One region of the Undibacterium sp. genome, then DNA from elsewhere that is predicted to be linked to it. Evidence: riboswitches for the same ligand, from Rfam matches in the RefSeq annotation. Region 1 holds a riboswitch; the other holds the start of a gene.
The links. Region 1 has a riboswitch for thiamine pyrophosphate ahead of thiC (phosphomethylpyrimidine synthase ThiC). Riboswitches for the same ligand answer to the same signal wherever they lie in the genome.

Region 2: it holds a riboswitch for thiamine pyrophosphate, as region 1 does, so the genes downstream of both, Q8K39_RS19225 (TonB-dependent siderophore receptor) here and thiC (phosphomethylpyrimidine synthase ThiC) in region 1, are expected to answer to the same signal.

Annotation. Positions count from the first base shown of each region.
Region 1 covers NZ_JAUXQE010000027.1:11,438-17,598, reverse strand. The annotation lists gene Q8K39_RS14100 (diguanylate cyclase) at 1-1,542, shown strand, start outside; TPP riboswitch at 1,613-1,714, shown strand; gene thiC (phosphomethylpyrimidine synthase ThiC) at 1,800-3,713, shown strand; gene thiS (sulfur carrier protein ThiS) at 3,716-3,916, shown strand; gene Q8K39_RS14085 (thiazole synthase) at 3,990-4,781, shown strand; gene Q8K39_RS14080 (hydroxymethylpyrimidine/phosphomethylpyrimidine kinase) at 4,781-5,599, shown strand; gene thiE (thiamine phosphate synthase) at 5,596-6,161, shown strand, end outside.
Region 2 covers NZ_JAUXQE010000036.1:168,174-174,334, reverse strand. The annotation lists gene Q8K39_RS19245 (ScpA family protein) at 1-857, shown strand, start outside; gene panC (pantoate--beta-alanine ligase) at 897-1,736, shown strand; gene Q8K39_RS19235 (cobalamin-binding protein) at 1,736-2,635, shown strand; gene rarD (EamA family transporter RarD) at 2,714-3,610, shown strand; TPP riboswitch at 3,660-3,758, shown strand; gene Q8K39_RS19225 (TonB-dependent siderophore receptor) at 3,816-5,948, shown strand; gene Q8K39_RS19220 (hypothetical protein) at 6,095-6,161, shown strand, end outside.

The DNA.
Region 1 (6,161 bases):
CTGTACCGCATGGAGTCCATCGCCAGGCTGTACCTGCATATGCATAATGCGGAAAAGGCACTGGAAACTACCAATGATGCATTGGCGATGCAACCCAAAACAGAATCGCCCAAAATTATTTCATCACTGCAAATGACGCGCGGTCTGGCCCTGATTGATCTCGGGCGGCATGACGAAGCTTTTGAAGCCTACAAAATCGTATTGCAAATTGCCAATGAGGCTGGCATGCCAGCGTTGGCAGCAACGGCTCTGGGCAATATATCTGACTATTACCTGAACGTGCGCAAATTTGCCGAGGCGGAGCGCGCAGCCCGGTTTTCTCTGGAAAAAGCCCTGTCTGTACAAGATCCTTTTTCCATCGCTATTGCCAAAGCAAACATTGGTTTCGCTCTGGCCGGCCAAAAGAAGTTTTCTCAGGGGATAGAATACATCAATGAGGCCAAGAAATTTTTCATGGAAACTGGCTCCAAGTCGGATGTAGAAAGTTTGCTCAGTGAAATCGGCAATATGTTTGAAGCTGCCGATATGCACAAGGAAGCTCTGGCGATAGTACGCGAACAGCAAAAACTCAGCGATGAATTATTCAGGTCCGACCGGGCCAGGGCAGTGGCTACCTTGCAGGAGCAATTCAATGCGGAACAAAGAAAAAAACAGATTGAATTGCTGGCTCGTGAAAATCAATTGAAAGATGCAGAGATAGAAAACCGTCAGTTACAGCAAGTCATACTCATGCTGGCAGGTGTGTTGATGGTGATGGTCGGTGCGGTGATTTTCTTCCTTTATCAGCGGGTGCGCAGGACCAATGAAAAACTGCGTGAAGCGAATGAGCAACTTGAATTTCATGCCGTGCGTGACCCTCTTACAGGCTTGTACAACCGTCGTTCTTTTGTCGATATGATGAAAGGAAGGATCATCTTGCCGGAGGGAGAGCGACGCGAAGATGCGCTCGAAAACCCGGATTGCCTGATACTCATGGATATCGATCATTTTAAGAATATCAACGATAACCATGGCCATGCTGCAGGGGACGCCGTGCTGGTTGAGGTGGCGCGTCGTCTACGTAGTACGGTGCGCGACAGTGACATGGTCTTGCGTTGGGGCGGAGAAGAATTTCTGATTTATTCACCGCGCACCAACCCTGCTCAGTTGAAAAACCTGGTGGACCGTATCCTGCGTAGCATAGGCGAAGAAAGCATGGAGGTAGATGGCATGCTGGTGCCAGTCACGCTGACTGCAGGTTTCATCAGTCTGCCATTTTCTGGACTGCCAGAAGCTGTTTGTAACTGGGAAAAAGCCTTGCAAATTGCCGACATGGCGCTGTACCTGGGCAAGGTCAATGGCCGCAACCGTGCCTATGGTGTCAGCAAATTATTGATTGCTTATGAAGAAGCCTTGCCCGTACTCGATCATGATTTATCTGCCGCTATCAAGGCAGGTATGGTGGAGTTGGCAGAAGTGCATGGACCGGTCCGGCAAGCCGACAACCCTCAACCTGCTTCGCAGGGCACGCAAGATGCTGACTTGACCAGCATCATCAAATAAATCACCTGAGTTTAAAAAAGTCGTATAATCTGGCGTCGTCGCGGTTCTGGATTCACTTTCAGAACCCGAAGAAAAATGCTAGGGGTCCTGCCATCAATCTTGTTGGCGGGTGAGAAATACCCTCGAACCTGATCTGGATAATGCCAGCGAAGGGAAGCTGCCGAAGTTTGTGCCGCCCGTATTATGTTTGATCTATGCGCGCACCTTTTTTGGAAACTCCTTTGCTGGCTCCATGCCAACAAAGCAAAGGAGCCAAAATGAACGCCAACCCGCAATTCTTGTCCGCTACCGCCACGGTAGACGAGGCAGCCATACAGCCACTGCCGAACTCACGTAAAACCTATATACAGGGCAGCCGCCCCGATATTCGCGTACCCATGCGCGAAATCAGCCAGTCGGATACACCAGCCATGTTCGGCTCGGAAAAAAATCCGCCTATCTATGTCTACGATACCTCCGGCCCTTACACCGATCCCGATGTAAAAATCGATATCCGCTCTGGCCTGGCATCTGTACGCGGCGCCTGGATAGCCGAGCGCAATGACACCGAAGAACTGGCTGGCCCTACTTCAGAATACGGTATTGCCCGCCTGCATGACCCCAAACTGGCTGAGCTGCGTTTCAACCTCAAACGCCTGCCACGCCGTGCACTGGCAGGCAAGAATGTCTCGCAGATGCACTATGCACGCCAGGGCATCATCACGCCGGAAATGGAATTTGTTTCCATCCGTGAAAACCTGCGCAGAAAAGAATATCTGGAAAACCTGAAAGCTTCCGGCCCCATGGGCAACAAGCTGGCAGAAGTCATGGGCCGCCAGCATCCAGGCCAATCTTTTGGCGCCTCCATTCCAGCAGAAATAACGCCAGAATTTGTGCGTTCAGAAATCGCCCGTGGCCGCGCGATTATTCCTGCTAACATCAATCATCCAGAGATAGAGCCCATGATCATAGGCCGTAATTTCCTGGTCAAGATCAATGCCAATATCGGTAATTCAGCAGTTACCTCTTCCATCGGCGAAGAAGTCGAAAAAATGACCTGGGCAATACGCTGGGGTGGTGACAATGTTATGGACCTGTCCACAGGAAAACACATACACGAAACCCGCGAATGGATCATTCGTAATTCACCCGTACCTATCGGCACCGTGCCCATCTATCAGGCACTGGAAAAAGTGAATGGCAAGGCAGAGGACCTGACCTGGGAAATTTTCCGTGACACGCTCATCGAACAGGCAGAGCAGGGCGTCGATTACTTCACCATCCATGCTGGTGTGCGCCTGCAGTATGTGCCAATGACGGCCAAACGCCTGACCGGCATTGTGTCACGTGGTGGTTCCATCATGGCCAAATGGTGTCTGGCTCATCATAAAGAAAGCTTTTTGTACGAGCATTTCGAAGATATCTGCGAAATCATGAAAGCCTATGACGTGTCTTTCAGCCTCGGTGATGGCCTGCGCCCTGGTTCCATCTATGACGCCAATGATGAAGCACAGTTAGGTGAATTGAAAACCCTGGGGGAATTGACCCAGATCGCCTGGAAGCATGATGTGCAAGTCATGATAGAAGGCCCTGGTCATGTGCCCATGCACCTGATCAAAGAAAACATGGACCTGCAACTGGAGCAATGCCATGAGGCACCGTTCTATACGCTGGGCCCATTGACGACTGACATCGCTCCAGGCTACGACCACATCACGTCCGGCATAGGTGCCGCACAAATAGGCTGGTATGGAACGGCCATGCTGTGCTATGTGACACCGAAAGAGCATCTGGGTTTGCCGAACAAGGTCGATGTCAAGGATGGCATCATCACTTACAAAATCGCTGCTCATGCCGCCGACCTGGCAAAAGGCCATCCCGGTGCGCAGATCCGTGACAATGCCCTGTCCAAGGCACGTTTTGAATTCCGCTGGGAAGACCAGTTCAACATCGGCCTCGACCCCGACAAGGCACGCGAATTCCATGATGAAACTTTGCCCAAGGATTCTGCCAAGGTTGCCCATTTCTGCTCCATGTGCGGACCACATTTCTGCTCCATGAAAATCACGCAGGAAGTACGCGACTATGCGAATGCACAAGGCATCAGCGAGATTCAGGCGTTGAAACAGGGCATGGAAGTCAAGGCCGTTGAATTCATCAAATCCGGTGCAGAAATCTACAAGAAGCAATAGTCATGGTGGAGATACAGCTTAATGGAGAGGTGCGGCAACTGAGCAGTGCGCTGCTGGCAGATTTGATTGCAGAACTGAATCTGTCGCAGCAGACGATTGCGGTGGCGGTGAACCGGCAGATTATTCCACGGTCGCATTGGGAAGAGCATCAATTGCAAGGCGATGACAAGGTGGATGTTGTACGTGCTATAGGTGGTGGTTGAGGTTTAAGCTCCTTCCCCTTGAAGGGGAAGGAGTCAAACAGCCAAATGGCTTCCAAAATTTTGGAGAAAAAACATGAACACAGAAAACAACCCAGGCTTAACAATAGCCGGAAAAACCTACCGCTCCCGCCTTTTGGTCGGCAGCGGCAAATACAAAGACCTCGAACAAACCCGCCTGGCAACAGAAGCCAGTGGTGCCGAGATCATCACGGTGGCAATACGCCGCGTGAACATAGGGCAAGACCCGAATGCACCCAGCTTGCTGGATGTAGTGCCACCCAGCAAGTACACCATACTGCCCAACTCTGCCGGTTGCTACAATGCTGAAGATGCGGTCTATACCCTGCAACTGGGGCGTGAATTATTGGGTGGCCACAAACTGTGCAAGCTGGAAGTGTTGGGCGATGAGAAAACCCTGTTCCCGAATATGCCCGAGACCCTGAAGGCCGCCAACACCCTGGTACAGGATGGTTTTGATGTCATGGTGTATTGCAGCGATGACCCTATACAGGCACGCATGCTGGAAGACATAGGCTGCGTTGCCATCATGCCGCTGGCTTCGTTGATAGGTTCTGGCATGGGTATTTTGAATCCATGGAATCTGTCGCTGATTATCGAGCAAGCCAAAGTGCCGGTGCTGGTGGATGCCGGTGTTGGTACAGCATCCGACGCCGCCATTGCGATGGAACTGGGTTGCGATGGCGTGTTGATGAATACCGCAATCGCTGGTGCCAAAGACCCTGTACGCATGGCACGTGCCATGGGCCTGGCGGTAGAGGCGGGACGAGAAGCTTTTCTGGCAGGCCGCATGCCGCGCAAGTTTGCAGCGTCGCCGTCTTCCCCCATGGCAGGCCGCATTGTTTGATGAAGACGATGACGCGACCCTGCGTGCTGGTATTTGCCGGGCATGATCCTAGTGGCGGGGCTGGCATACAGGCCGATATAGAAGCCATCGCCGCGCAGGGCGCGCATGCCTTGCCGGTGATTACGGCATTGACGGTGCAGGATAACGACCATGCCTATGCCGTGCATGCAGTCGATGTACAAATCATTTTGCAGCAAGCCATGACCCTGGTGGCCAAGATGCCGGTCAAGGTCATCAAGCTGGGTATCGTCGCGCACAAGAAAAATGCCACGGCGATAGCCAGCTTCATTCAAAAGATGAAGCAGCAACATGCAGATCTGCAAGTCATTGTTGACCCGGTATTGGGCAGTGGTCATGGTGACAGTTTGTCGCTGGATGATGCGGTGCAAGCCATTGAGCCTCTGTTGAAAATAGCCACCCTGATCACCCCCAATTTGCCTGAATTAAAGCGACTCTCACCACAAGTAGACGATATGCAAGCGCAAGTCGCTAGCCTGTTGCAAAACACAGGCGCAGATGTCTTGCTGAAAGGTGGCCATGCAACAGAGGCACAGGTAAAAAACATCTGGTTCCAGCATGGGCAATGGCAGACTGCACAAGAGTGGCTGTGGCCGCGTTTGTCCGGCGAATTTCATGGCAGCGGTTGTACGCTGGCATCCGCAATTGCGGGGCAGTTGGCAATCGGGATGACTTTGTCTGAAGCTTTGCAACAGGCACAAAACTATACACAACAAAGCTTGCTGTATGCCTATGCCATCGCTGCAGGCCAGCTTATACCTGCACGCCAACCCGCGTTGTTTACAAGGAAAAAATCATGAATACTGTGGGCTCTTATCAATTAAGTGGTCTGTATATCGTTACCCCTGACTGGGAAGACACCGCTCAATTGGTTTCCATCACAGAACAGGCTTTGCAAGGCGGCGCAAATATCGTGCAATACCGCCACAAAACCGCCAGCCCGGAACTACGCAAGACCCAGGCACGGGCTTTGCTGGAATTATGCCGCCGCTTCAATAAACCTTTCATCATCAACGACCATCTGGAACTCTGTCTCGACATTGATGCAGATGGCTTGCATGTAGGAGGTACGGATCTTTCCGTGGCGGACGCGAGGGCAAGGTTGGGGGCAGACAAGATACTGGGCGCATCCTGCTATGGTGACCTTGAGCTGGCGCGTACTGCCGTCAGGGGTGGTGCCAGCTACATTGCCTTTGGTGGTTTTTATCCTTCCCGTATCAAGAAATATGCGGTGACCACTCCCGTCAGCATCGTCGGCGATGCGATAAAGGAATTTGATTTGCCAAATGTCGTTATAGGCGGCATGACACTGGAAAACTGTCAGCCCTTGCTTGCTCAGGGGGCTGACATGGTGGCAGTGAT
Region 2 (6,161 bases), on a different contig from region 1:
TGAGCACTACGAACGCTTTGACGCCAACCGATTTACCTTTGGTTGGTGCGGTCGACAGCACACCTGATGTTGTCGATGGCTTAGCATTTGCCAAGCTTTATGGCGAGCCGCTCTTTAAGCTGCCAAATGATCTTTATATTCCGCCAGACGCGCTGGAAGTATTCCTGGAAGCATTTGAAGGCCCGCTGGACTTGCTGTTGTACCTGATACGCAAGCAAAATTTCAATATCCTCGACATCCCCATGGCGCAAGTTACGCTGCAGTACTTGCAGTATGTCGAACAGATACGCAAACACAATCTGGAACTGGCCGCTGAGTATTTGCTGATGGCCGCCATGCTCATCGAAATCAAGTCACGCATGCTGCTGCCGTCGAATAAAAGCAAAGACAGCGAAGAAGCCGATGATCCGCGCGCAGAACTGGTACGCCGCCTGCTTGAATACGAGCAAATGAAGCTGGCCGCCTATGACCTGAATGCAGTACCGCAACTGGGCCGTGACTTTCTACATGCCCAAGTGTTTGTCGAACAAAACACCGTATTGCACTGGCCGCATGTGGATATCGCTGACCTGCAATCTGCATGGGCTGATGTATTGAAGCGTGCCACTCTGGTTGCCCATCACAAAATCAGCCGCGAAGAACTCTCAGTACGTGAACACATGACGGGTATTTTGCGCAAGCTGCAGTCATCCAAGTTTGTAGAATTTTCAGACCTGTTTGACATTAGCCGAGGTGCGCCAGTGCTGGTCGTGAATTTTGTTGCCTTGCTTGAACTGGCAAAAGAGACCCTGATAGAAATCACCCAGGCCGAAGCCTTTGCTCCCATCTATGTGCGTCTGGCCTATTCGCCTGCCTGATCATAAGAATAAGACTAATCCTTACTAAAGAGCCGTAACATGAAAATCATTTCCTCCATAGAAGAATTGCGCGACCAGTTGAGCGGACAATTGCGTACTGCATTTGTCCCAACCATGGGCAATTTGCATGAAGGGCATTTATCCCTGATGCGGCTGGCAAAAAAACATGGTGACCCTGTTGTCGCTTCGATTTTCGTGAACCGCCTGCAGTTTGGCCCGAATGAAGACTTCGACAAATACCCGCGCACTTTCCAGGCTGACGTAGAGAAACTGGAAAAAGAAGGCGTGTATGTCTTGTTTGCACCGACTGAAAAAGACCTGTACCCAGAACCGCAAGAGTATCGAGTGCGCCCACCAGATGACCTGGGCAATATACTCGAAGGTGAATTCCGTCCCGGTTTCTTTGCTGGCGTCACTACTGTTGTACTGAAACTGTTCTCTTGCGTGCAGCCACGCGTTGCCGTATTCGGTAAAAAAGATTATCAGCAGCTCATGATAGTACGCAATATGAGCAAGCAATTTGCCCTGCCGACTGAAATCATCGCAGCTGAAACTTTCAGGGCAGAAGATGGCCTGGCACTATCTTCACGCAATATGTATTTGTCGCCAGAAGAACGCGCTGAGGCACCCGCCTTGTACAAGGTCTTAAACGAAGTCGCACAAGAAGTACGCGGCGGCCATCTTGATATGTTTGAACTCGAACGTCAGGCCATGGCAAAACTGGCGACACGCAACTGGAAACCGGATTACATCTCGATACGCAAGCGCGCTGACCTGCAACCACCATCTGCGGGCGATATCGCCCAGCAATCGCCGCTGGTAGTAGTCGCTGCAGCCAAACTGGGTGGCACACGCCTGATCGACAATCTGGAAATCTGATGCGCTTTTTTCCGCTATTAACAGGCAGTGCTGTGCTTGCAGCCTGCCTGGCAGGAAGCCTAGTTTCAAATACTTCGCACGCCGCCATCACTGTACTGGATGATGCGCAACGCCAGGTCACGCTAGAGAAACCAGCGCAACGCATCATCAGCCTCGCTCCACATATTACCGAGATGCTATTCGAGGCAGGTGCAGCAAATAATATCATTGCAGTAACCGACTATAGCGACTATCCCGAAGCCGCGAAAAAACTGCCATCGATAGGCAATATTTTTGCCCTGGATCTGGAGCGCCTGCTTGCCCTCAAACCTGATCTGGTCATCGTCTGGGGTACAGGCAATGCGAAAATCCTGGCCAACAAATTGCGCAGCAACCACATCACCGTCTTTGAAAGTGAGCCACACAACTTTGAAACGGTGGCAACTTCGATAGAAAGACTAGCGACACTGGCTGGCACTGGTAGTACTGGTAAAGCCAATGCACAAAAGTTCAGGCAGCGTCTTGACAGTCTGCGCAAAACTTATCAATTGCCAGCTGGGGCAACACCGGTCGGCGTGTATTATCAAATGGTGCGCAGGCCGTTGATGACCATCAATGACACGCATATGGTGTCAGACTCCATACGGCTGTGTGGTGGCAAAAACGTATTTGGCCAACTCAAAGACCTAAGTTCAACCATCACAAATGAGGCTGTATTGGCTGCCAACCCAGACGTCATCCTCAGCAGTGGTGAGAATATCGACAGCATGGCAGACTGGAAGCAATACCCCATCCTGACGGCAGTAAAGAAAAACAATTTCTATGCAGTCAAGGGGGACTGGCTTAATCGCGCCGGGCCACGCATACTCGATGGTACCGAAGCACTTTGCAAGCATCTGGTCACAGCAAGAAGCAAATAGGCGCTGGCAGCAAAGAATTACTTTTCAAGCGATAATGTTTGCCTTGCTTGCTGCCGCAAGCCTTACTGATTGCTTCTCATGCGCCAAGGTATTTTGTTTGCTGGCTCCGCGTATTTTCTCTGGGGCTTGTTCCCCATCTATTTCAAGACCCTGCACGACATACCGGCACTGGAAATTCTGCTAAACCGCATGCTGTGGTCACTGCTTTTTCTGGTTGGCGTACTGACCTGGCGCAAGCAATGGGCCTGGGTCAGTACCGCATTCAGGCAACCAAAACTGATAGGCGGCTTTGCACTTAGCGCCGTACTTTTATCCGCCAACTGGTTTGTGTATATCTGGGCAGTCAATCATGGTCACATCGTTGATGCCAGTCTCGGTTATTTCATCACACCTCTCGTCAATATCCTCATAGGCTCAGTCTTGTTGCGGGAGAAACTGCGCCCTGGTCAATGGCTGTCGGTAGCATTAGCTGCAGTAGGCGTCGCCTGGTTGACAATACAGACTGGTCACCTGCCATGGATAGGCCTGGTGCTGGCTACGACCTTTGGCACTTATGGCTTGCTGCGCAAGACCTCGGCCCTGGGTGCACTGGAAGGCTTGTCACTGGAAACCGCCCTGCTCTTTCCGTTTGCCTTTGGCTGGCTATGCTGGATGACTTTTCATGGACAAAACAGCTTTGCCTCCAGCAGTATAGACATCAAGATGCTGTTGCTCATCAGCGGCCCAATTACCGCCATCCCCTTGTTATTGTTTGCTGCTGGTGCCCGCCGCATACCGATGACGACCCTGGGATTATTGCAATACATTTCACCACTGGTGCAGTTATTGCTGGGTGTCTGGCTATATCACGAGCCCTTCGACATCAACAAGCTGGCCGGTTTTATCGCCATCTGGGCAGCGCTGGTCGTCTATTCGGCGGAAGGTTTATGGCGCAATTTCCGCACTGTCAAAATTGGAGCAAAGCAAGGCAGTTAAGCGCCAATTGCTCCAAAAAGGCCATGTAAATGGATTCGTGTTAAACTGCCGCCTACGCTAGGGGTCCTGGAAATAATATTTCCGGGTGAGAGAGTCCCTTCTACCTGATCTGGATAATGCCAGCGAAGGGAAGCGCAAAGTCCCGGCTCTTCTTGCTTCTTTGTTTGCTCCCGCGCTGTCACCCACAACGCATTAAGAGCAAACAATGTCCAACCTTACTGTATTACGCCCCACCGTCATCGCACTCTCCATCGCCCAGGCTTTCCTGTTGCTCTCATCTGCCCATGCCCAGAGCACAGCTGGCAATGATAAATCACTGCCAGAAGTGACAATCACAAGCAGCAAAAGCAATGAAGCCAAAGTAGAACGCAGTAAGGTCACTGGTTTCATTGATGCAGCGCTACTGGATACGCCAAACTCAGTCAATGCCTTCAACACAGCTCAGATGCAGGACCTGCGCATACGCCAGACCACTGATGCGATGAAATATGACGCCAGTGTCAATGACGCCTATAACGCCATCGGTTATGCCGAGCAATTCTCGATACGCGGCTTTGCCCTCGATAACTCCAGCAGCTACCGCAAGGATGGTTTTGCCATTCCTGGTGATGCCTCTATTCCTTTGGAAAACAAGGAACGTATAGAAATCCTCAAGGGTATCGCAGGTTTCCAGGCTGGCTTCGGCACGCCGGGCGGTATCATCAATTATGTGACCAAACGCCCTGCCAGCTATGCGGTTCGTTCAGCCACTTTTGAAATCAGTGAGCGCGGTACCGTGTATGGCGCAGCGGACATCAGTGATAATTCCAACGACAAGCAGTTTGGTTTCCGCATCAATGCAGCGGGTGAACGTCTGCGCTCTTACGTCAAAGGTGCGGATGGTCAGCGCCAGTTCGTCTCTGCAGCATTTGACTGGCACATCACACCGCAAGCCCTGCTGCAATTCGATGCTGACTATCAGCATAAATCGCAATTGTCTGTACCTGGCTTTCAATTATTCAATGGTACGGATTTGCCACGCGGCGTTCCTGCTGACTTGATGCTGAATTCACAGCCTTGGGCCAGGCCTGTAGATACCCGCAACAGCAATCTGGGGCTGCGTTATGAGTACCTGATCAATGCTGACTGGCGTGCCAGTGTCGCTGTCAACAAGCATGAATTCAAACGTGATGACTACACTGCCTTCCCTTACGGATGTGGTGCAGCCAATCTGTACCCTGGCTATTGCGCGAATGGCGACTATGACGTGTATGACTACCAAAGCGTAAATGAATCCAAATCACTTTGGGGCACTCAAGCCCTGCTGAATGGTAAATTCAATGCGGGTGGCATGCAGCACGAACTGGCACTTGGTCTCAGTAATTCGCAGCGCAAGGATTATTTTGGTGACTACATCTATGACTATGCAGGCAGCAGCAATTTGTTCCACCCTGTCAGCGTCACGCCATCGGCAAATAAAACCGGCCCGGCTTTCTTGCGCCGCACAGACAAGGAATGGTCTGCATTTGTACAAGACATTATCAGTCTGCAAGATGACTTTAAATTGCATCTGGGTCTGCGCCATTTGAATATCTCGCGCACTCAGTTTGATAACCCTGGCTATGACCAGAACAAGCTACTGTCAACGGCAGCGCTGGTATTCAAACCGACGCTGCAAGTGTCGGTCTACGGCAGTTTTGCGCAAGGTCTGGAACATGGTGGCATCGCCCCTTTTGGCACCAGCAATGAAAACAAAATGCTGAACCCAGGCAAATCCACGCAAATTGAATTTGGTGTGAAAGCTGACGTACTGCGCGACCTGAGCCTGTCTGCAGCCATCTTCCGCATCAAGAAGCCGCTGGAATATACCAATAGCAGCAATACCTATGTCAGCAATGGCGAAGCACTGCACACAGGCCTGGAACTCTCTGCACAGGGCAAACTGACATCACAGTTGAATCTAGGTGCCAGCCTGACTGCGCTGGATGCTAAACAGCAAAACACCGGCTTCAGCAGTCTCGACGACAAGCGTGTCATGAATGTGCCACGCTTCAAATCCACTATTTATGCTGATTATGCAGTAGCAGAATTCAAGGGCTTGAATGTGAATGCAAGCTGGCAATATGCCAGCAGCAAGGCTTTCAGCCCGGACAATAGTGTTACTGTGCCAGGTTACCATCTCATGAATCTGGGTGCGCGCTATACCACGCAAATTGGTAATACAGCTACCACCCTACGCTTCAATATCGATAATGCGCTGGACAAGTTTTACTGGCGTGATGTAACGCAATCACTGGGTGGTTATCTATTCCCTGGTGCGCCACGCACATACAAAGTGTCGGCACAATTCGATTTCTGATACAGCATGCCCTGTTCAAAAAGCGATGTCAGATTTATTTAGCATCGCTTTTTTATTGCCCGTGGTACTAATATTCAATACCTTGTAGACAACGCGTTGCATGGCATCCAGACTATGTCATTCTTAGCTCGCATTCAAGCAAACCTATGGGTCGTGACATGTGGAACATCTTCAAGTATATTTTTGTGATCGCAGGCAGCCTGCTTGCCAGTC